3 regions of the Mesobacillus boroniphilus genome follow, and region 1 is predicted to be linked to each of the others. Evidence: predicted binding sites of a transcription regulator. Region 1 holds the regulator's gene; each other region holds the start of a gene.
The links. The regulator LexA, encoded in region 1, represses DNA repair genes until DNA is damaged. The targets are predictions, from matches to a motif close to CGAACATATGTTCG.
Positions count from the first base shown of each region.

Region 1 (8,269 bases):
CGTTTGGCCCAGCGATGCAAGTGTGGAATTTTACGGAAGAAACGGCTACACCCTTTGTAAAGAGCCAATGGAAAAGCATTTTTAATGTTGATGTTCAAAGTGGTAAGAGTGAATTTTCGGAATATTTGAAACATTCTTCCCTGACATACGTATTTACTTATATATTGGGAAAAGGAGGAAGAGGTGATGGCGCGATTAAGCTTCAATACAGATAATACATCTAATATTATCCTCGTAACAGCAATTATTTTAATGATCAGCAGTTTGTTCATGCCTCTCGTTTTTGTTTATTTTATACAGGATTATCTTTACCTGACAGCAGAAAAATGGTTCTATGTAGCACCACCGTCTGCTTATATAATTTTTATGATTGGCATGCTTTGGATCGCATTAACCTTATTTCTGTATTTATTCATTAAGTGGAAGTCCGACTGGAAAGGTTTCAAATGGGCTACACTTTTTGTACTGTTAGGAAGCATCCCCTTCTTCATGTTCGGCGTGTCAAACTATTATTACCTTGATGATCAGGGAATGCACTTTAATGATTATAAAACTTACAATACTATTAACTCCTATTATTGGGAGGATATTAAAGAAGCGAAAGAGATTTTCGTGAAGAGCAATGGAGTAACCGTAGTCGACCATTTAAATCTGGTAACAAAAGATGGGGAAGTTATCGAACTGCCTTATAACAGCAAGGTGAGTAATAATAAATTCAAAATCATGGAGAAACTGCAGGAATACAATGTTCCCTTAACTAATAATATGGGAGATTTATATGAATGATCTTAAGTTAAAAAGAAAATATGGTGACCGGGCAGACTGGCTTCGTGTGGTTCAAAGAGAATTCATTCAGGATTTCTTTGATGAAGAAGGATTTAAAGGTTACGTTACCTTATTAATGGTGATCAAAATAACTGAACCCTTATATGTCCTATATAGGGATAAAAGGGTCTGTATAGTCGACGAAGGCTATACCTGGCTGCAGCATTTTCCAGAAGGAGCACGTCATTCGGTTACTACCATGTTTAATTCTAAAGGGGAAGTTGTGCAATGGTATATCGACATTTGCCTTCAAAATGGGATTGATAATGGCCGCCCGTGGATGGATGATCTATTTTTGGACATTATTATACTTCCTACTGGCGAAGTCTTTAATAAGGATACCGAGGAACTAGAGTTGGCATTATCCTCTGGCATTATTGCTGAGGAACAATTTAATATCGCAATCTCTGAGGCTGATACTATAAAGAAACAGATTGAGGCGAATGAATTTGACCTGCTGCATTTAACTAAGATACATAAAGAGCGTTTGGAACTACAAATGAGCAGTCGACAATTTTGAGGGAGTTAAATGTGTTTATTAAAATATATAGTTACCATATAAAGTCGGATAAATTACAGGATTACCTAGAAATTCAGGAAGAAGCAGATCGGATTTATTCTATATACACAGACAGTAAAATACTTCATCTTCAAAGCAAGGATGATGAAACAAAATGGGTCGAGATACAAATTTATAAGACCGAGCAATTCTACTATGAAACCATTCAAATCATAGACCAACAGCCAGAAATTCAGGTTTTATACAAACGATTTCTTGAAGTAATCATCTCGCATGAGGAAATTTCAGAAGATAACTACCAACTGATTGATATTAAAGGCGGTAAACAGGATTGGGGATTGCGATGAGAAAACTTTCTATAGGGCTACTTGTGCTTTTAATTTTCATTGCAGGTTGTAATAGCAGTTTTGAACCTGAACTCACAAGAATAGATGTGCAAAAAAATTTAGAAGATGGCGAAAAAGATGGTGAAGAAAGAATCATTGCCGCAAAGGAGAAACTGCAAACTATCGAAAAAGCATTTGATAAAATCAAATGGTCACCAAATACGGAACCTGAAATGGCAAGGAAAGAAGATGTAATTGCCATTTTCTTCATCCAGGAAGAGAAGAATATGCCTGAAAGTTTATATGAATACCGGATTTGGTTTGAAGGAGAGACTGCCACCATTATCAGCAACAAAGAAAATGAAGGGTATGGCAGGTTAACAGATGAAGCTAAGGTTCGTATATTAGAATCAGAATTATTGCAAGAGGAATAAATGATCTAGGAACATAACAAGCTTAATGGCATTTGGACTTCCGAACGGCCTTTCTACAGTGACGGTTATCTCTGACTGATTTGAGAAAATAACGAAGGGAGTAGCACTCAAAGTGCATCTCCCTTTTCTTCATGTCTGACTTTGCCTTTTCTGATATCCAGATTTCCATTAACCTCTTTGTTCTCAGATTGAAAATTAATGATGTAAGTTCCTTCTCCAGGGTAATAGCCGCCATTGGTCAAAATGAATTCATAATCTGGATATCGTTTCTCAAGATAATCATTGGCAAGCTTATTAGCCTCTGATCTTGAAATTGGATTTCCATTAAAAAAAAAGTAAATGAAACCTCCTGCAACCAGAACAAATGAAATAATTAAAAGCTTCTTCTTCATTTTTACACCTTCTTATTTTAAGACTTAATTTCATTATATTCTCTTTTTGTGTAAAATTACACTATTTTTTTGAAAATAAAAAGTGCCTTTCTACGGCACTTTCAAGATACTGCACTAAATGCTGGAGGGTATTCAATTTTTCCAGGAATATCAGCTAAGGAACATATTTCTAATTCCAAAGCCATAAAAACCTCATCTGGCACAGGGAAAGGAGGTGCTATGTCAAATTGGCTGGCTGGAGAAAAGCCAAAGCGAGGGTAAAAATCAGGGTGTCCAAGAACGAAAACATGTTTATATCCCAAAGCTTTGCACACTCTTAAGCCTTCAGTTACGAGGGCTGACCCAATTCCGCTATTTTGATAGTCAGGCTTCACTGCCATTGGAGCAAGACCTAAAGTAGGGACAGTACCTTGCGCGGTAACAAGGTTGATGATACTAAAAAGGATATGTCCGATGATTTCGCCGTCACGATTAACTGCTACCAGGCTTAATTCAGGGATGAATTGTTCAGACCCCCTAATAAGTTCAACCAAACGGGCTTCATTTTCTCCTTTATCAAAAGCCAATAGATTTATTTCCCTAATTCCTGATAAATCGCTAGTATTTTCCGGGCGAATGATATAATTATCGCTTTTCATATTTCTTGTATTCCCTCCATACCAGGTTTGATGTTCTAGAATCCGAATTGGTAAATTCACTATAATATCGTCTTTCACTTTCGCCAGGTATTGAGTCTACTTCATTTAACAATGAAATAAGAAATTCTCTATCCTTGTTGATTCGTTTTTCGTTTTCCTTAGAGTCCTTGCCGCTCTTCATATTAATGGCTAATTGGCGATATTGGTCTGTAAGGGAATCTAATACCGGGCCAATCATCGATATTTTTCCTGCCATCATATGATATTTTCTGCTTAAAAGAGTCAACTCTCCCAGATGACTGGCAAAAGTGAATTCACCATCCTCTTCCTGCAATATCTTAATCCAAAGAGCTGGATCACCATCATTTTCAAGTGCAAATATTGAATCGCGTACAGTCCGCTGAAAATCAGATCCTATTTTCATCTCTAGGTCAGCGATTTTGTTATATTGATAAATAGAGAGAAAAATCAGTGCAGCGATAACGAAAATGCTTATGTAAGTTAAATTTTTTGAATCCATAAAACATCTCCTTAGGAAAGTTTCTGAATTAATTTTAGCAGAAAATACCAAAAAAAGTGATCGGTTTTTTTTATCGAAATTAATTCGTTTCAATTCTTTCACTTTGAGCACTATTTTCTGTTATGATAAAAGTTGGCTTTTTTGCCGGAATCAATTATTGAGGAGAACCTGAATGACAAATAAACTTCCATTTACCATTACCAAAAATGACACGTTCTTTGATTTATTAGGGGATTATATTGGTGATGTCTTTTACGATATATTGCCTGAAAAAGGCTATGAGCTACGTGATGAACAAATTTATATGGCCTTCCAAGTGGAGCAGGCCTTCAAGAATAAAGGAATCGTTTTTGCCGAAGCAGGTGTGGGAACCGGTAAGACTTTTGTCTATCTGATTTATGCGATTCTGTATGCGCGCTATATGGGAAAGCCTGCAATAGTATCTTGCTCGGATGAAACATTGATTGAACAGCTGGTAAAAGAGGGCGGAGATATCGAAAAGCTCGAAAAGGCATTGGGATTGAAGGTCGACGTCCGCCTGGCGAAAGCAAGAGAACAGTATGTTTGTGTGAAGAAGCTTGATGACCTGTCAAACACATCGAGCGATAAAGAAATCCTTGATGTCCATGACCAGCTGCCGGATTTCATCTTTGATGAAGGAATTTCATTAAATGCGTTCACTCGCTATGGAGACCGAAAGGAATACCCGTGGGTCACGAATGAACAATGGTCCTCAATGGCCTGGGACCCTCTTCAGCAATGCTCAACATGCAGCTGGCGCCATCGATGCGGCCAGACTCTGAACCGTGATTACTATCGTCATGCCGGCGATTTGATTATTTGCTCCCATGACTTTTATATGGAGCATGTCTGGACGAAAGAATCCCGAAAACGAGAAGGGCAAATGCCATTGCTCCCAGAAGCAAGTACCGTGATTTTTGATGAGGGTCACTTGCTTGAGTTCGCAGCGCAAAAGGGATTAACATACAGGTTCAACTCACAAACTTTGACAACTGTCCTGACCGGATATATGCACCAGGACGTCCGAGAGGAATCTCTTTATTTAATTGAGGATATAATAGAGCTTCATGATGCCTGGTTTGACCTTTTGGCCGATAACTCTACAGCCGTTGAAGGTTCAAATCGGAAAGAAGTTGCAATGCTTCCTGAAATCAGGAAAACAGCAGAAGTGCTGGAGAAAAAGGTTACCGATTTAATGGACCAACTAGTCTTTGACGCAGAAATGTTCCTGATTGACGAATACCATTTGAAAATCATGGAAGAATATCTCGAATTTTTTGCATATGGTCTTTCAATTTTCTTGAAGAATGATGAAGGAATTTTCTGGCTTGAAGAGAATGAAGTACAAACTTCACTTGTCATCATGCCACGTCTAGTTGAGGATATATTGAAAAAAGAAGTGTTTTCCCAAAACATCCCGTTTGTGTTTTCTTCAGCTACCTTGTCTCAAGCTGGAGATTTCAGCTATATAGCGAAAAACCTAGGGATCGAGAAATACTCCTCGTTTACTGTAGCGTCCCCATTTGATTATGAAGAGCAAATGAAATTGGTGGCACACATTGAGGATGAAGAAATGGTTAAATGGGCCCAAATAGGGGATGACCTTAGAAGCAGTAATGGCAGCTCGCTTGTTCTGTTCTCTTCTATGCAGGAAATGGAACGATTCCGAGCATGGAGTGAAAAACAAGAATGGAGTTTTCCTATCCTGTTTGAAGGAGACCGTGAAATCAGTGAAACCGTAAAGGGATTCCAGAATGATATCGAAACTGTCCTATGTTCCTACAGTTTATGGGAAGGTTTGGACGTACCTGGAAAGTCACTGGTTCAAGTCATCATCTCGTCATTGCCGTTCCCGCCGCATGACCCTGTATTCCAGGCGAAACGAAAGCATGCGGACCATCCAGCTGCTGAAGTGGATATACCTTATATGCTGCTTCGACTAAGACAGGGAATGGGCCGTTTGATAAGAAGCAACCAGGATAGCGGGACAGTGCATTTATGGCTTACCCAAAATCAAAAAGCTGAGTACTATGAAGAGTTAAAAGGTGTTCTGCCTGTTCAAGCTATTCAGTGGAAATAGACAAATCCCGAAAGGACTGAACCTTTCGGGATTTTTTTTGTTAAATATTAGTCTCTGCAACCGCACTTTCTATGGCGGCGGCGGTCTCGATCGTCATCCCGATCATCCCGAGCGCCCGCTACTAAATCCTCGATTAAACAACGGCGCACAGCGCGGCAGAGGTCATCAAAATCAACAGTTGCCCTGACTCTGTCTCTGTCCCGGCTAGGGAAAAATACGCCTGCTACATCATTGTTATTACGATTGTATCCCATTAGAAACTCAACTCCTTTCCATCATGAAAGATACTTACAGAATATCTTATGTGGAAATGGACAAGTTGTTAGGGTCTCTACCTATTTATTTCATAAATGTGCTAGTCTCCTATAAGTGCAGATAAAAAAGTTTAATAGATAAAAAAAAAGCAAGCGAGTCCGCTTGCTTTAATGCATATGCCGGTATACACCGATGACTTTACCAAGTATGGATACGTTACGAAGGATGATTGGATCCATAGTAGAGTTTTCCGGCTGTAGCCTGAAATAATCCTTTTCCTTGAAGAAACGCTTAACTGTTGCTTCATCATCTTCTGTCATCGCTACAACAATGTCTCCGTTATTAGCCGTTTTTTGCTGTTTAACAATTACATAGTCGCCATCGAGGATGCCTGCTTCAATCATACTGTCACCCATGATTTCCAGCATGAAAACCTGCTCATCATGTGGAACAAGGCGGTCTGGAAGAGGGAAGTACTCTTCTACATTTTCAATGGCCGTAATCGGCATACCGGCTGTTACTTTACCAACAACAGGTACATTCACCACATTATATTTAGGGATGCGGCTTTCATCTTCTATTTCCAGAATTTCTATTGCACGCGGCTTGGTGGGATCGCGTCGAATCAAGCCTTTGCTCTCAAGCCTTGCAAGGTGTCCATGCACAGTGGAGCTTGAAGCAAGTCCGACAGCTTCGCCTATTTCGCGTACGGATGGTGGATACCCTTTTTTCTTGACTTCGCCTTTTATGAATTCAAATATATCTTGTTGCCGCTTAGATAACTTTGTCATATTCACGCACCTCGTATATTTTCTTGTCCTAATTATACCATGTCTTTTCTACAGATACAAACATAAGTTCGAATTTTTGAGTTGACACGAAACAAATGTTCGATTTATAATAAAATTAATTAATCGAACATACATTCGTTAAGGGGTGCCGTAAATGAAAAAACTATGGGAAAACTATTCATATGCAATGATTCTGCTTGCTGTCAGCTTAATCTTTTCATTCGTAGCAAAAGCTCATTTAAATAACGAAGATGCATACATAACTGTTACTATAGAAGAAGGACAATCACTATGGGAGATTGCTGAAACATTTGCCAGTGAACATAATCTTTCTGAAAATGAATTCGTTAGCTGGGTAGAAAAGGAAAACGGAATTATTGGGGAAATGGTATTTCCGGGAGATGAGCTGGTAATCCCTGTTATAGCGGAACAGGTTGAACCTACTCAGATCGCGGGAGCGGAAAGATAGATTGGAATGGAATAAGGTGACAACATGAAAGCAATTATTTATTGCCGCGTAAGTACAACGAAGGAAACACAGGAAACTTCGCTGGCCAGGCAGGAAGAAGAGTTGCTGCGTCTGGCAAGCAATTATGGTTTTGAAGTAGCTTCTATTATTAAAGAACAAGCGAGTGGTTACGACCTTGAAAGGGAAGGGATCCTTGAACTGCTGGAATTGATCAAGGACAAGAAGATTGGAGCCCTGCTCATCCAGGATGAAACGAGACTTGGTAGAGGCAATGCCAAGGTCGCGATTCTTCATTGTATCCTAAAAGATAATGTGAAATTATACAGTGTCTCCCACAGTGGAGAGCTCCAGCTTTCTGATTCAGATTCCATGGTGCTCCAAATTGTCAGTATGGTGGAAGAGTATCAGAGGAAAATTCATAATATTAAGATCAAGCGTGGTATGAAACGAGCGATTGAGCATGGATACAAGCCACAGCGTAATCTGAAAAATCAAGGTGAGCATTCCGGTCGGGACCGGAAAGAGATGCCGATTGAGGAAATCGTCAAGCTGAGGAATAATGGATTGACCTTTGCTGAAATAGCTGCAACACTAAGGGGTTTTGGGTATAACGTATCCAAAGCAACGGTAAACCGGAGATATCTTGAGTACATAGAGCAAGAAGAATAAAGAAGCTCTATTCTTGTAAAATCGCTAAAATTTTAGTAAGATGACATTTGACGTAATTTTTTACAAAGGAGCTTTACAATGCTATCAAGTGATAAAATTGCTAGAATTAATGAACTGGCAAGGAAAGCAAAATCATCTAAGTTGACCGAAGAAGAAGCAAAGGAACAGACGAAGCTACGCGCGGAATATCTACAGTCTTTCCGGTCTTCTATGCTTAATACACTTAAAGGTGTTACCATTGTGGATCCTGAAGGCAACGATGTTACGCCTGAAAAGCTTAAGGAAGAAAAAACGAAGAATAAGCTTCATTAAATATATGCTAATTTGGA
Region 1 is NZ_QTKX01000001.1:837,766-846,034, forward strand. Features, by position in the region: gene DYI25_RS04105 (GNAT family N-acetyltransferase) at 1-85, shown strand, start outside; gene DYI25_RS04110 (hypothetical protein) at 187-786, shown strand; gene DYI25_RS04115 (DUF402 domain-containing protein) at 779-1,345, shown strand; gene DYI25_RS04120 (hypothetical protein) at 1,357-1,692, shown strand; gene DYI25_RS04125 (hypothetical protein) at 1,677-2,105, shown strand; gene DYI25_RS04130 (hypothetical protein) at 2,213-2,497, opposite strand; gene DYI25_RS04135 (GNAT family N-acetyltransferase) at 2,599-3,135, opposite strand; gene DYI25_RS04140 (hypothetical protein) at 3,122-3,655, opposite strand; gene DYI25_RS04145 (ATP-dependent DNA helicase) at 3,828-5,756, shown strand; gene DYI25_RS04150 (hypothetical protein) at 5,804-6,010, opposite strand; gene lexA (transcriptional repressor LexA) at 6,179-6,802, opposite strand; gene yneA (cell division suppressor protein YneA) at 6,957-7,271, shown strand; gene DYI25_RS04165 (YneB family resolvase-like protein) at 7,296-7,940, shown strand; gene DYI25_RS04170 (DUF896 domain-containing protein) at 8,019-8,252, shown strand.

Region 2 (8,269 bases), 1.1 Mb from region 1:
ACAAAAAGACCCTTCATCCAAAAAGGACGAAAGGCCATGCTTCCGTGGTACCACCTTCATTCACTTCTTCGGCCAACGCCAAAAAAGTGCAGCTCAACACCCGTTAACGCCGGTATACGTCCAGGTTTGCCTGGCAGCTCGCAAGGTAGGGTTCAACATGAAGAGGGTTGCGGAGTCTTTCAGCCGGTGGACTCCACTCTCTGGCACCATTCCTGTCTACTCGTCTTGCTCAAATGCTTTTTTAAGATTTTACGAAATTTTAATAGTGATTATGCAAGAAAGACAACCCTTATGTCAAGAGTAAATTGATAAGTTTTTAGTTTTTTCTGAAAACGAAGTGTGTATATAATGACATTTGACCTTTTTAAAGGTAAACTTAATTTTATATTGATAAAATACAAAGGGCTATAAAGTTGAATGATTTCTTGAACAGACAATCCTTTTATCTTATAGAAAAATAATGTTTTGGGGTGTATAGATAATATGGCTGAATGGAAAGATGGAATTGCCAAACTGACTTTGCCGACGCCCTTCCCGGTCGGTGATGTGAACGCATATTTAATAAAAGGGGACAGGTTGACACTTGTTGACGCGGGAACGAAAACAGAGGAATCCTGGGAGTCGTTCAAATCGCAGTTGGCCGATTTAAAACTGAAGCCGGAGGACATTGAGCAGGTTATCCTGACTCATGATCATCCGGATCATGTAGGAATGCTGGACTACTTTTCACCAGGCCTTGACGTATATGGCCATCCGTCGAATGAAAGGTGGATCAACAGGACTTCAGAGTTCGAGAAGGAACATCAGGAATTTTATGAGAAATTCTTTTTACAATCAGCAATACCAGAACAATATTTTGTGCCATCGATGAAAGTAATGAAGAAGACATTAGTATTTTCTTGCAATCGCTCATTGACTGGGACTATTCTGGAAAATGATGTTCCGCCGGGACTGACAGGTTGGAGGGTGATCGAGACACCGGGACATGCCCAAAGCCATATCGTGCTCTTGCGTGAAAAAGACGGCACAATGATTGCCGGGGATACGATACTTGCAGGGATCTCACCCAACCCATTACTTGAGCCGCCGCTGCCAGGCGAAAGAGATAGGCCGAAGCCGCAGGTCCAATATAACTCGTCATTGAAAAAACTGCAGCAGTACCCGATTGGACTAGTATACACCGGACATGGAACGGAGATAACAGAATTGCAAAGCCTGATAGAAAAAAGGCTCGCCCGCCAGCATGACCGGGCCATGCAGGTAAGGGGAATGCTTGAAGGCAGGGAACTGACCGTATTTGAGATTTGCAAACTGCTCTTCCCGACAGTCTATGAGCGTGAATTGAATTTAACCATTTCTGAAACAATGGGACAACTTGATTATTTATATTCCCTTGGCGCAGTGTCTGTCAGGGAAGAAGGAACCTCCTTCGTTTATACAGCAAAATGAGGTGAAAGATGATGCCGTCCTTAAAAGGAAAAAATATTATTATAACCGGTGCCTCTGGGGGAATCGGGGCCGAGATTGCCAGGCTTTGCGCCGCGCGCGGAGCGAATCTCGTCCTTCTGGCCCGGAGTATCGATAAACTAGAGAGTTTAAAAAAAGAATTACAATCAAAGTATGCCATCAATGTCCATGCCCAGCAGCTGGATGTGGCTGACCCTGAAGCAATCAAGCGGGTTTTCTCAGAAGTGCTTTCTGACATCCGCTACGTTGATATACTGGTCAACAATGCTGGCTTTGGCATTTTTGATTATGCACACGAAGCGAAAATTGATGATATTAAAACGATGTTCGATGTCAATGTCGTCGGATTGATGGCTTGCACGTCGATGGTGCTGCCTGCTATGAAGCAGAGGAGAAGCGGTCATATTATCAATATTGCTTCCCAGGCGGGCAAGATTGCCACACCGAAATCAAGTGTTTATTCGGCAACAAAGCATGCGGTGCTTGGCTACACGAACAGCCTGCGGATGGAGGTTGCTGATGACAATATCTTTGTCACCTCGGTCAATCCTGGTCCAATCGCTACGAATTTTTTTGAGGTCGCGGATAAGCAGGGAACCTACGTCAAAAATGTAAAGCGTTTTATGCTGCAGCCTGAATACGTGGCAAAACAAGTAGTCAACCGCATGATGACGAGAACACGTGAAATCAACCTGCCGCGTTGGATGAATGCAGGCAGCAGATTTTATACCCTGTTTCCCAGGACCTTTGAGTTATTCGGCAAGAATATGTTCAACAAAAAATAAACATCCAGACCGCCACGATTTTTTTGGCGGTTTTTTAAATTTGTTAAAACTTTTTTCCGGCTTGTGTGTCTAATAGTTAGAGAGAAAGTCAGGGGGAGACAAATTGGAGCTTCAAGAATTAATACAAAAAGCTAAGAAAGGTGATGAAACTGCATTTTATGAACTGATGCAACTGCATAAAGTGCGCCTATATCGGATTGCCCTCAGTTATTTGAAAAATAGTGAGGACGCAGTCGAAGCAATGCAGGAGATCACCTACAGGGCGTTCCGCTCAATCCGCAAGGTGAAGGAGCCGCAATATTTCACGACATGGCTGATAAGGATACTGCTAAATTACTGCAACGACGAATTGAAGAAACGGAAGCGGCTCCTCGTCAGCGATGATCTCATCAGCCTGATGGGCTCTGAGTACCAGTCCAGCTGGCTTGAAGTAGAGGAAGTCATCGGCAAGCTTGATCCAAAAACCAGGCAGGTCATCGAACTGAAATATGTACATGATTTTAAAATAAAGGAAATTGCCGAAATTCTGGAATGCCCTGAAGGTACCGTGAAGACTTGGCTGAACAAAGGACTGAGGGATCTTCGCGACCAGCTCGAAGAAGAAGGGGGATTAGGTTATGCTTAATGCTGAAGAAAAAAAACTGACAAAGGCTCGGGTCGCACTTGATACTATCGAAGTCCCTGAACTCCTGCTGGATGAGGCAATCGCTGCAGGAATCAGTAAGGGGAAAAAGAAAAAGAAGAAAAACCTTTTGTTAATGAGGACATTCGCATCAGCAGCCATCCTGATTTTTGCTTTTACAGCGATGCTGAGGACGTCAGAGACATTTGCTTCGTATGTCACCTTAATACCGGGGATGGAGAAGGTTGTAGAGCTTGTCCGCTATGATAAAGGGCTGACTGCAGCAGTTGAAAATGATTTCGCACAAAAAATCGGTGTGTCTGATGAACATGATGGGATAAAAATTACACTTGACTCGGTGATCGTCGACGAACAGATGATGGTGCTCTTTTATAAGATTGACTCTTCAGGCGGACACGAGGAAATCTCGGTTGAAAACCTGAGGCTGACCGACAGTGAAGGAAATAATTTGGAAGAAACGGTGTTGTCGTTTGGTGGATGGGATTCGCAGAATAACGAGGATCTGCTTCAGGCAAGATATGAATTTTATGGGACCAATCTTCCTGAAAACTTGAAGCTGAGTATTGAGCTCGCTGAAGGAAGAGCAGAAAACGGCCAGCCTCTGAATATGCTTGCTGACAGTTGGGTGCTTCCGTTCTCAATTGACAAGGATGCTTTTAAGGATAAAAAAGAAATATTTGAAGTAAATGAAACAGTCGAGTTTGAGGGACAGAAAATCACTGTCGAAAAAGTGTCAATCTATCCTACACGAATTGGTGTAACCGTCCATTTTGATGAGGAGAATTCCAAGCAGATCTTTGGATTTAACGACTTAAGGCTAATGGATGAAACCGGTGAGGAATGGGCAGCAATCAATAATGGAACGATTATCAGCCATTCGGAGGAGAACACCAAAGAGTTTTACCTGCAAAGCAATTACTTCAAAAAACCAAAAGAGCTTTATCTGCGTTTTAATTCGGTACGGGCACTTGATAAAAAGGAACTTGATATCATACTTGATCCGGATAAGCTGGAAATATTGAAGGCTCCAAGCGACGGCAGATTGATGAAAGTGAGCAGGGAGGAGAATGATTTGATGCTGACTTTCCAAAAAGGCTCCGAGAATGGGCATGTAAATATTTCATTTGATCAGGCGGTTGATCAGACTGGCGAAAAAATCGGGGACGGCTCGCAAGCTGTTAGATATAATATGGAGGGCGGATCCATCGATATCTTGTTTCCGTATTTTAAAGAAGGAGCCGCACCTGGGCCCATCTCTCTAAAAATCCATGATTATCCTTCACAAATCAAAGGTGAGGCGAACATCAAATTAAAATAGTAAAAAGGCTGTCATTTAGGGCAGCCTTTTTACTATTTCGGGAATGTCGGAATCAGCTGTTCTTGATGCCCGTCATTTTTTAGGGTTGGCCGGCTCATTGTATCGGGCTTCCAAATTGTTTTTACGTAGCCAAAAATTCATAAACGGCATCATTGATGATATCATGCAAATCCGCCTCAGGCTCCTCTTTTTTCAGGTCCACAATCTTTTCATAGATCTCTTCGAATTCCGCCTCGCCAAACGGCAGTGTATCATCATGCCGGTACTGCACGAAGCATTTCTGGACCATCTTGCGAATGAGTTTTTTATCCATAAAAACAGCACCTCTCCCCCCTGATTATACTTGGAAATGCCGGAGCAAACACCCTTCCGAAAAATTGTCCATTCCTGGCATGACTCACCATTTACCCCTTAATTAAGTCAGTCCGCCGGAAAATTACCATTGAAACCGAACGCATATTCGCTTATTATAATGGGTATAATGAAACGGAACAGATGTTCTTATTGATAGCGGTACCCCTTCGGAAAGGAGAGAAGAAACATGGTCGATTACATCGAAATGCCGCAAAATAAAATTTTATGTGTGGATATGAAGAGTTTTTATGCGAGCTGTGCCGCCGTGATGCTTGGCCTTGATCCTCTTGACTGTTACCTGGCTGTCGTCGGGAATCTTGACCGCCCGGGAAGCGTTGTCCTCGCAGCCTCACCGCGTTTGAAAAAGGAGTTTGGCATCAAGACTGGGTCACGAAAATTTGAAATTCCCGATGATCCGCGAATTATTGTCGTTGATCCGCAAATGTCCACCTACCTGCGAATCTCCACAGAAATCTCCCGTGTATTCAATCGCTATGTCCCAAAGGAAGCAATCCATACCTACAGTGTCGACGAAAGCTTCATAAAAGTTGACGGAGCTTCGAAGCTTTGGGGAGACGCTGCTTCAATTGCAAAAAAAATCAAAGATGACATTGAGCGCGAATTCCAGCTTCCCTGTGCAATTGGAATCGGGCCGAACATGCTGATGTCAAAGCTCTGTCTTGACCTCGATGCAAAAAAGAAGGGCATTGCTGAATGGACCTATGATGATGTCCAGACGAAGCTGTGGAAAGTCTCGCCGCTAAGGGAAATGTGGGGGATCGGCCGCCGCGTTGAAAAAACATTGAACAGCATGGGGATTTTTACCGTCGGCCAGCTGGCCCGCTATGATCTTGAGAAACTGGAGAAAAAATTCGGCATCATGGGCAACCAGCTGTACTGGCATGCATGGGGAATCGATTTTTCGGATATCGGTGCCCCAATCATGGAAGGGCAGGTCAGCTTTGGGAAAAGCCAGATTCTGCTTCGCGATTATAAAGAAGAAGAGGAAATCAAGCATGTCATCCTCGAAATGTGCGAGGAAGTCGCTCGCAGGGCAAGAAGCCATGGAAAAGCAGGCCGAACCATAAGTTTTGGGGCTGGCTACAGCCAGGACGAATTCGGCGGAGGTTTCCACCGCTCAAGGACGATTGAGGATCCGACAAATATCACGATGGACCTGTATCGTGTCTGCCTCGAGCTTTTTGCCGAGAACTATACGGGAAAGACGGTGCGCAGCATCTCGATTTCACTCGGGAATCTCGTCACCGACAGCGAATTCCAATTGAATCTATTTGAAAAAAACGGCTGGAAAAAGAAAGAGCTTGGCTACGCAATGGACCGGATCCGCAGCCGATACGGCTCGTCAGCACTCTTAAGGGCGGTATCGTATACAGCAGCCGGAACAGCAAGGCATCGCGCCGCACTCGTTGGCGGGCATAAGGGTTGATAACAGGAGGAGGAGAGCAAGATGATTCGCGACCGAGGAAGAATTAAATGGACGTCAATGATGCTTCCAGAGCATGTCAAGATGTTGCGTGACTGGGCACAGGAGGACGAATATGAAAAGGAAAAGCAGCTGGATGAACAGCAGCTTGAACAATTGAATGAAACGATCCTCGAAGCGATGGAGTATAACCGCCCGCTCAGCATCACCTATTACAGGCAAAGGAAATATGAATTGGTGATTGGAAAAATCCATTATTGGAATGAACTTGGGCAGAAGCTCCATATTGTTGACAGATTCGAAGAAATCCATCGTATCGGGATTTCACACATTGCCGATGTCAGGCTTGCGGATGAATGGTAGTCGAGTCATTGAGATATTCACTAGTGATGCTCCATCTCAGGACCATCTCCTTTATAATGTCCTGGAAAGATCCCCGTAAAAAAAGAGCAATGGGATGACCATTGCCCTCAAAAATATTATTCCGTTTCATCAGCTTGCGGTGCACGCACGACTGATTCGAATTTCCCTTTATGGGAAGCATCGCAGAACGGCATGTTTTTGCTCATGCCACAGCGGCAAAGCGAGAAAACAGGTTTCGTTTCATATTTATTGCCGGCACCATCCAACAGCTCAACATCGCCGGAAATCCTTAATGAACCATTATCATTCACCTTTATCGTTACTTTTGACAAAATAAGCACCCCTTTCAAGTGTCACAATTATCTTTGATAGTAAAAGCTAAACAGAAAAATTGCAAGACTATTTTGAGATTGGCCAGGGGTTATCAAACGAAATAATGATCCTCGTATGGTAAAATGAAAAATCGGAAAGGGAGTGCAATCAATGAAATTAAAAATCACTGAAGCAGCTTCAAACAAACTGCAAGAAAAAATTTCGGGAAAACAAGGGTATCTAAAATTAAAATATGATATAGACGGATGCGGCTGTGCAGTAAGTGGGGTAGCTGCCCTCTGGTTTGAAAGCGAACGATATGAGGAAGAAAACAAGATAGAAACAGGCGGGATTCCAATCTATATGGAAAAATCCAAGGAAGTCTTTTTTGATGAAGAGATGACGATTGATTATAAGGATACAGCAGGATGTTTCCAATTAAAGAGCCCGAATGAATATTTGAATCCAAGAATGAGCTTTTATGATAAAAGAAGGTTATGAGTTTACAAAAAATTGAAAAAAAGGTTAAATAAGAGAGAAGGGTGTAGAACTACATAGAAGTTTGACGCGAAGGCAGGGGAGAAAGATGGGGAAATTTTGGAGGTCGGCCATAATGATTTTGTGCGCACTTGTGCTGTCTGCGTGCGCCTACAAGACTGCGGGAGAAGCAATCCAAAACGATATTCCGTTCAACATCAAACAAATCGTCCACAAGGAAAAAGTGGAGGATGGATGGCTCATCTTTTACACAACAGAGCAAAAAGAAGGCTCAAACACATTCGACGCGCTGGCAGTAGCCTATATCAATGGCAGCGAAAAAGAAGGCTGGGAAAATGCGGGGCATAATCACTGGACTTATTATAAAAATGATTTCATGATCCTGTATGCCGATACTTTCACAACCTTTAAAGAAGACGGAACATTGGATGCGAAGGTTCCCGTGATTTTCGGAAAAATCGTGAATCCGGATATCAAAACAATTGAAGCTGCAGGACCAGATGGCAAGTTTGCGAAAATAGAAATCTTTGAAAAAGAAAACGAACGCTATTATTACGAAATTGGCGATTACAAGGAAGTCAGGGCACTGAATGCTGAAGGCAAAGAAATCGATCGCCAGGGAGAAAAACAGTAAAGGATTGGCTCAGGAATGGGCCGATCTTTTTTTTGCGCTCAATAGACTAGTGACGGGGCCTGTAACGGCCAAATGTGAGCCGAGGAAATAGAAAAGTGTCCGATAGAAAGCTCCTAACGGACAAACGGAAGCCGGAACGTGAGAAAAGTGTCCAATAGAGGGGCTCTATTGATTACATACGAACTGAAAAAGAACCAGAGCGTAAGATAAAACATCGCTCAACTTGTATTAATGGTCCACTTCCGTACTTCCATGATCGGCACAGACATGTTCCTCAAGAAATTCATCGAGCACCTTCTCGTATTGTTCCCGGTTTTCGCTGTAGGATTGGGCATGAAGGCCGTTATCGGCCATGTATAGCTTCTTCGGCCCTTGTTTCTGCTCAAACAAGGCCTCGGTCATAGATGGCAGGATGAAGTCGTCCTTGCGGCTATGGATGAACAGAATCGGG
Region 2 is NZ_QTKX01000001.1:1,970,395-1,978,663, reverse strand. Features, by position in the region: gene DYI25_RS10165 (MBL fold metallo-hydrolase) at 484-1,449, shown strand; gene DYI25_RS10160 (SDR family NAD(P)-dependent oxidoreductase) at 1,458-2,252, shown strand; gene DYI25_RS10155 (sigma-70 family RNA polymerase sigma factor) at 2,356-2,877, shown strand; gene DYI25_RS10150 (DUF4179 domain-containing protein) at 2,870-4,213, shown strand; gene DYI25_RS10145 (YqzH family protein) at 4,335-4,526, opposite strand; gene DYI25_RS10140 (DNA polymerase thumb domain-containing protein) at 4,755-6,014, shown strand; gene DYI25_RS10135 (YolD-like family protein) at 6,036-6,374, shown strand; gene DYI25_RS10130 (CDGSH iron-sulfur domain-containing protein) at 6,491-6,715, opposite strand; gene DYI25_RS10125 (iron-sulfur cluster biosynthesis family protein) at 6,858-7,187, shown strand; gene DYI25_RS10120 (hypothetical protein) at 7,300-7,818, shown strand; gene DYI25_RS10115 (alpha/beta hydrolase) at 8,047-8,269, opposite strand, start outside.
Region 2: a site for LexA is predicted at 4,663-4,676, ahead of DYI25_RS10140 (DNA polymerase thumb domain-containing protein). Genes of this name have one in related genera too.

Region 3 (8,269 bases), on a different contig from region 1:
ATGAATAGAAAGCTTACTTACTTCAACGCAGATGCCACAGCAATAACTGGCGTTGATAAAGCGAGGACGGACGACAGCTTCCGCAAAGCAAACGGCGGGTTACCTGTTTCAGGAAAAGGAATTGGTGTCGTCGTGAATGACAGTGGTGTTGACGGAACACATAAAGACCATGAATTAGGTAAAAATCTTGTCCAGAATGTAATGGGTTCAACAAACCTGAATGCACTTGCACCAGGCTTGCTGCCAATCACATACCAGGAAAACGTACCGAACACGGATACAAATTCAGGCCATGGGACGCACGTAGCCGGCACGGTTGGCGGGACTGGAGCGATGTCTGGCGGTAAATATGAAGGTGCTGCACCAGGTGCGGATTTAATTGGTTACGGTTCAGGTGCTGCATTATTCGTTCTTGATGGCATCGGCGGTTTTGACTACGCGATTACACATCAGTCACAGTACAATATCCGCGTCATCACGAATTCGTGGGGTTCATCAGGAGACTTCGATCCGAACGACCCAATCAATATTGCTAGCAAAAAAGCGCACGACCGCGGTATTACGGTTCTTTTTGCGGCAGGTAATGAAGGGCCCGGGGAAAACACGCATAACCCATACGCAAAAGCTCCATGGGTCATTTCAGTCGCCGCCGGAGTAAAGGATGGAACGCTGGCTGATTTCTCTTCAAGAGGCACGAAAGGTGTAGGAGGCACTTTTACAATGGATGGCAAGGAATGGACGTGGAAGGATGAACCGACCATCACTGCACCTGGGGTGGATATCGTTTCTACCAGGGTCCTCGCCCCAGTATCAAGCCTTTCAGCAGACCAGGATGCTGAAACAATCGAAACAGCGTATTTGCCCTACTATACAACGATGAGCGGGACATCGATGGCGACTCCGCATGTCGCAGGAATCGTCGCTTTGATGCTTGAGGCGAATCCATTATTGTCACCTGCTGAGGTAAAACAGATTCTTGAGCAGACAGCCACGAATATGCCAGGTTATGAAACCTGGGAAGTTGGCGCAGGCTATGTGAATGCTTATAGTGCCATTGATAAAGTCTTCAACGATACGGCTTATGGTTCGACGTTAAATTCAAACCAGACATTTTATAGTAATGTCGAATCTTCAACAGAAAGAAAGGAATTTTCGGTTGATTACAACCCGCTGACATTTATATCTGATAATCAATATGAGTTCACAGTCGAAGAAGGAATGGCCAGCCTTATGGCAAAAGTAGATGGAGCAGGCCTAATCGAACAAACGGGCAATCCGGTCAATCTTGTGCTGATTGCTCCAGACGGCACAGAGTACAGCTCGGGTGTCAGCCTGTTGTTCCCTCTCTACTATGATCGCACCGTATCAGTTACTTCTCCGGCATCCGGGGCATGGAAAGCAGAAATCCGCGGACTTCGTGGCGCTGATGCCAATCCACTCGGCATCGCCCTGCCTGAAACGGTAAAAGGTGAAATGGCCTTCACGAAGGTCAGCGGTTTCTCGGGATTGAACGACATTGCCGGCCACCCGGCAGCAGATGCGATTAAAATGGGCGTGAGTGAACGATTATTCGATGGCTTCTCGAACGGAGCCTTCAAGCCGGATGCACTTTTAACAAGAGCAGAGCTGGCAAAATATTTGGTGATGGGTGCTGAGATTAAGCAGACGATGCCGGCGACACCGAGCTTTTCCGATGTTGCAGGAGCAGACCTTCCATTCGTAGAAGCAGCAACAGCAAAAGGAGCTTCCTTCCGCGATCAGCAGCATATCCAGAAAGGGGTCATCTTGCCGAAAGCACACGGCAAATTCGCACCAAAGGATGGCGTGACCCGCGCTGAGCTGGCATATTCACTGGTCCAATCATTAGGTCTGCAAAAAGAAGCGGAGGAATTCGACGGGCAGCTGACTGTCCAGTATAACGACGAAAGAATTGCGATTTCAGATGCTTCTGAAGTACCAGAACAACTGAAAGGCTATGTCCAGGTAGCTCTCGACCTGAATATCCTTAATGCGAAATTCGCTGTGACACAGGGGCCATATGACTTGAAACCAAAGGTAACAGCAAGCTTCAACCCATCTGTAAAAAATACACGCGGTGACTTTGCAGTTGCAATGACACGCTACTATAACGCCTTCCTAAAATAAGGTAAAATGAGAACAGGCTGAACTGGCCTGTTCTTTTACCATATAGGGGGAGTTTTTATGCGTAAAATAGAAGCCGTGTTTTTTGACCTTGATGGCACTTTACTGGACCGCAGTGCTTCTGTCTTGAAATTTATCGAAGATCAGTATGAACGCTTTCGTCCTCAATTAAGTTTGATAGATAAGCAACTGTATAAAAATAGATTCATTGAATTGGACGCCCGCGGTTACGTCTGGAAGGACAAAGTATACAGCCAGCTTTTACAGGAATTGAACATAGCGTCCCTGACATGGGAAGAGCTGCTGGAAGATTACATAATCAATTTCAAGAATTCGAGCATAGGGTTTCCGAATCTGCATGCTGTGCTCGGAAAACTCAGGCAAATGGGAATTAAACTGTGCCTCATTTCGAATGGCAAAACCCTTTTCCAGATGGCTAATATAAAAGCTTTGGGAATCGAGGGGTACTTTGATTCGATTTTAATCTCGGAAGCAGTGGGATTAAGAAAGCCTGATATCCGGATTTTTCATAAGGGGATGGAAGATCTTTCGGTATCAGCATCACGCAGTATATTTGTAGGCGACCATCCTGAAAATGATGTGAAGGCCTCCAGAAGTACTGGGATGATTGGTATTTGGAAGCGTGACGACTATTGGGACAGGGCGGAAGCGGATTTTACCATTGATGAACTGGTAGAATTGTTAGGTATTATTCAAACAGGAGCGGAAGAGCATGACCAATTTTCATGTTTCATATAAATCCTGGAAAATCATAGGGTAAGTCATGAATTACAAATCCTTTACAAGGCAGGAAGAAAAGCTGGTACTAGAATGGTGATGCTGTGGGGAAATGCTGGCAGAAATCGCTGATATGATCGGACAAGAAAGTCCATCTTCATAAATTCAAATGGTTTACAAAGATCATCTCGTTTAAGCTTAGCCAACTCCTCTTGTAATACTTGTTAAATAATAGTATATTTTTCCTTAAATAATATTTTTATATTAACCCGTTGTTCATAGTTCTCTGGAGGAGTCAAGATGGATATTTACGTTGCCAGGCAGCCGATTTTTAATAGAAATGAAGAAACAGTGGCTTATGAGCTGCTATATCGTAGCGGCAATACAAACAGCTATCAGCATACCGATGGGGACCAGGCTACTACTGATGTACTGGTGAACAGTTTCATGAACATTGGCATCAAGGAAATTTCACATGGAAAACCTTGTTTCATCAATTTTACTGAAAAACTATTAAAGTTAAGGGTGCCTTCCCAGTTTGATCCTGGTACAGTTGTTGTTGAAATATTGGAGACGGTTGAGATCACGGATGAAATTTTAGAGATATGCAAGGAGCTTAAGGAAGCAGGATATAAAGTCGCACTTGACGATTTTTTTATCTCAAAATGGAATGAACGGACAATCAAACTGCTTGATCATGTACATGTAATCAAGATAGATTTCAGGGCAACTACGCGCACTGAGAGAAAAATCTTGCTCCGTTTCATTAAGTCTAGGAATAGCAATATCGAGTTTCTCGCCGAAAAAGTGGAGACCCTTGAAGAATATGCTGAAGCAATTACCGATGGTTTTACGTATTTTCAGGGCTTTTATTTCAGCAAGCCAGTCATTTTAAACAGTTATGATATTCCTGGATACTATCATTCTTATTTCCAAATCCTGAATGAAATCGAAAACCCGGAGCCTGATATCGACAAAATTAAAGATGTGATTGAGAGGGACCTATCCCTTTCCTATAAGTTGTTAAAACTGATCAATAACCCGACATTGAGACCTAGAAAAGAAATATCTTCTATTAAACAGGCAATCGTCCTGCTGGGCCTTACAGAAATAAAGAAATGGATCTATGTACTTATGCTTCGCGGTAGAGAGAACGGCAGTGGAGCTGAAAAAGAAAGAGAAATCATCCATTTTTCTCTGGTAAGAGGGAAGCTTGGGGAGCTCATTGGCTACAAAATGGGTGGAGAAACACGGGCATCAAAATACTTCCTTTTAGGAATGTTCTCACTGATGGATACACTGATGCACATTCCAATGGCTGACTTACTGGAAGACCTTCCATTAAGCTTTGATATTAAGGAAGCGCTATCAGGGAATGAAAATGAAGCAGCTGATATGCTCCGTTTTCTGATGGAAATTGAGCAAGCCTTCCACCATGGAAAGGTATTAGAGAAAAATCCTACGGCGATGAAAATAGATGAACTTTTCAAGCTGTATGCAGAGGCAAGCGATTGGGGCACGAAAGTATTAGTTGAAATTAGTGCTGCCACTATGGCAACAAATTAAATCCTGGCATGCAGAGTGATCTTTCTGCATGCTTTTTTTTATAATTAAAGATTCTTGTAACCTTCCTCTAAAAAAGATATATTTTTAAATAGATGATCGAAAAATTTCGTAATTTTCTCTGAATGAGGTGTTTAATCAATTGGTGCTGAAATATTTGTCCGCACTGTTCCTGCCTGGTTTCATGGTCGTGTTTTTCACCAGGGTTGCCTATAACCACATCCTTGCGCTCGTGTTGACGGTCGCGTTGATTGCGGCTTCTGTTTATAAAGGATACACAGACTCTTTCCTGCTGATTGTCGTCGATGCCTTTTCATTGACTGTCGGTTTCTATTTTGCGAACCGGATGATGAAGCGCAACAGCAAGAAGTCATAATTTTAAAAAGTAAGCCTGTCGGATTTTGTTCGGCGGGTTTTTCTTGTTGTCCAGGAAATTATAAAATAATTTCGTTGTGGATATCTATATATGGTTTTCTTAATCCAGCTCCAGCGCCTAGCCCCTCGAGTCGCTTGTCTAGCTGCGGCTCCTAACTCCTCGAGACGCTTGTCTAGTGTCGCCTCCTAGAAACTCCGAAACTTCAACTCCGCCGGCAGAAGCAAAAAGCGCTTCTTTGTCGGAGTCTCCAGTTTTTGCGTTTCTGGGCAGTCGGCTATACATTTCGTTTTCGGTCCGCCCAATGAAGTCAAAGAGCGCCTTCACCGGTCGGCCCTCTAAGGCACAGAACGTGCAGACCCGCCAGCCACACGATGTGGCGTTTTAGGCGGGCATCTCTTGTCAGGGCTGAACGAGGTGCTTGCGCTTTTTGCTCTTGTAAAAGGATTGGATCCACTTTAATCAAACGTTTGTTTAACGAAGATTCGACAACCTACAACATCGCCTTTTAAAAGCAAGATAACAATTCGAATGTTTGTTCGCTTTTTGTTGGTTTGTTTTACCTTCTTTGTGGTAGAATGAGGATATGACTTTTTGACAACTATGTAAGACTTATATATTAGGAAAGCTCTTTTCGAAATAGTTTCTGAATCAATGAATGCATTAAGGCTGTGAATCCGACTAAGTTTACGAAAAGAGCCTAGAAATTTAAAATTACAGGAGGCTTTTCTGTGAAGGACCAATTTGAATTAGTCTCGAAGTATTCTCCGCAGGGAGACCAGCCTGCGGCAATTAAAGAGCTGGTACAAGGAATCCGTGATAACAAGAAGCATCAGACTCTCCTTGGCGCGACAGGAACAGGGAAGACATTCACGATTTCGAATGTCATTAAAGAAGTGAACAAGCCGACGCTTGTCATCGCCCACAATAAGACTTTGGCCGGCCAGTTGTACAGTGAGTTCAAGGAATTTTTCCCGAACAACGCGGTTGAATATTTCGTCAGCTACTATGATTATTATCAGCCAGAGGCTTATGTGCCGCAGACGGATACATTCATTGAGAAGGACGCGAGCATCAATGATGAGATTGACAAGCTGCGTCACTCAGCTACATCCTCTTTATTTGAGCGCAAGGATGTCATCATCATTGCCAGTGTTTCGTGCATCTACGGTCTCGGTAATCCGGATGAATACCGTGACATGGTTGTATCGTTGAGAACCGGGATGGAAATTGAGCGAAACAAGCTCCTCCACAAGCTAGTCGATATCCAATATGAACGGAATGATATTGACTTCAAGCGCGGGACGTTCCGTGTCCGTGGCGATGTGGTCGAGATTTTTCCGGCATCACGTGATGAACACTGCATGAGGGTCGAGTTTTTCGGTGACGAGATTGACCGGATCCGCGAGGTTGATGCGCTGACTGGCGAGATTATCGGTGAACGTGACCATGTCGCGATCTTCCCGGCATCCCACTTCGTAACCCGTGAGGAAAAGATGAGGGTTGCGATTGAGAATATCGAAAAAGAACTGGAAGAGCGACTGGAAGTAATGCGCGCTGAGGAAAAGCTTCTTGAGGCACAAAGGCTTGAGCAGAGGACAAGGTATGACCTTGAGATGATGCGTGAGATGGGATTCTGCTCCGGCATCGAGAACTATTCGCGCCATTTGACTTTAAGACCTGCGGGTGCGACTCCATATACTTTACTTGATTACTTCCCGGACGACTTTATGATTGTCGTTGATGAGTCGCATGTTACATTGCCGCAAATAAGGGGAATGTTTAATGGTGACCAGGCACGTAAACAGGTGCTCGTTGAGCACGGTTTCCGCCTGCCGTCAGCGATGGACAATCGCCCGCTGACTTTCGCGGAATTTGAAAAACATGTCAAACAAGCCGTTTTCGTTTCGGCGACTCCAGGGCCATATGAGCTGGAGCATACTCCGGAAATGGTACAGCAGATTATTCGTCCGACAGGGTTGCTGGATCCAACGATCGATGTAAGGCCGATTGAGGGCCAAATTGACGACTTAATCGGGGAAATTCAGGAACGGACAAAACGAAACGAGCGCGTATTGGTAACGACATTGACGAAAAAGATGTCCGAAGATCTGACTGATTACCTGAAGGAAATCGGAATCAAGGTTCAATACCTCCACTCAGAGATCAAAACGCTTGAGCGGATTGAAATCATCCGTGAGCTGCGGCTTGGTAAATATGATGTCCTCATCGGGATCAACCTTTTGAGGGAAGGTCTCGATATTCCAGAGGTATCACTCGTGACAATTCTCGATGCAGATAAGGAAGGCTTCCTGCGTTCGGAAAGGTCGCTGATTCAGACGATTGGACGTGCAGCGAGAAATGCAAGCGGACATGTCATCATGTATGCAGACAGGATGACCGATTCAATGGAAAAGGCGATCAGTGAAACGAAGCGCCGCCGGGAGATCCAGGAAGAATATAACGAAAAGCATGGCATAACGCCACAAACGATCCAGAAGGATATCCGCGACGTGATCCGCGCAACGATTGCTGCGGAGGAGCAGGAAGACTACAGCCCGGCAGAAGGCTTGAAGAAATTGACGAAGAAAGATCGCGAACAAGTGATTTTAAATATGGAAAAAGAGATGAAGGAAGCGGCGAAGGCTCTCAATTTCGAACGGGCAGCCGAACTTCGTGACCTCATTCTTGAGTTAAAAGCGGAAGGATGACGAAAACATGGCTATGGATAAACTGATTGTCAAAGGCGCCAGGGCCCATAATTTAAAAAATATTGATGTCACCATTCCGAGAGACAAGCTTGTTGTGCTGACAGGACTTTCCGGTTCCGGGAAGTCCTCGCTGGCTTTCGATACCATCTATGCAGAAGGACAGCGCCGTTATGTAGAGTCATTGTCTGCTTACGCTCGCCAGTTCCTTGGCCAGATGGACAAGCCAGATGTCGATTCGATCGAGGGACTGTCCCCGGCCATCTCCATCGACCAGAAAACAACAAGTAGAAATCCCCGTTCAACGGTTGGAACGGTGACCGAGATTTATGATTATTTACGTTTGCTATTCGCCAGGGTTGGGCGTCCAACCTGCCCGGTGCATAATATAGAGATTTCATCCCAGACAATCGAGCAAATGGTCGACCGGGTGCTCGAATATCCTGAGAGGACAAAGCTGCAGATTCTTGCACCGCTTGTTTCAGGCAGAAAGGGCACCCACGTCAAGATCCTTGAAGATGTGAAAAAGCAAGGCTATGTCCGTGTCCGTATTGACGGAGAGATGCATGATCTTGGTGATGAAATCGAACTTGAGAAAAACAAGAAGCATTCGATTGAAGTGGTCATCGACCGGATTGTCGTCAAGGAAGGCATTGCTGCCCGTTTGGCAGATTCACTGGAAGCTGCGCTAAAACTAGGCGAAGGTAATGTCCTCATCGACGTAATCGGGGAAGAAGAGCTGATG
Region 3 is NZ_QTKX01000002.1:555,085-563,353, forward strand. Features, by position in the region: gene DYI25_RS15500 (S8 family serine peptidase) at 1-2,145, shown strand, start outside; gene DYI25_RS15505 (HAD family hydrolase) at 2,203-2,901, shown strand; gene DYI25_RS15510 (EAL and HDOD domain-containing protein) at 3,181-4,446, shown strand; gene DYI25_RS15515 (CsbA family protein) at 4,586-4,819, shown strand; gene DYI25_RS15520 (hypothetical protein) at 4,958-5,143, opposite strand; gene uvrB (excinuclease ABC subunit UvrB) at 5,548-7,527, shown strand; gene uvrA (excinuclease ABC subunit UvrA) at 7,535-8,269, shown strand, end outside.
Region 3: a site for LexA is predicted at 5,345-5,358, ahead of uvrB (excinuclease ABC subunit UvrB). Genes of this name have one in related genera too.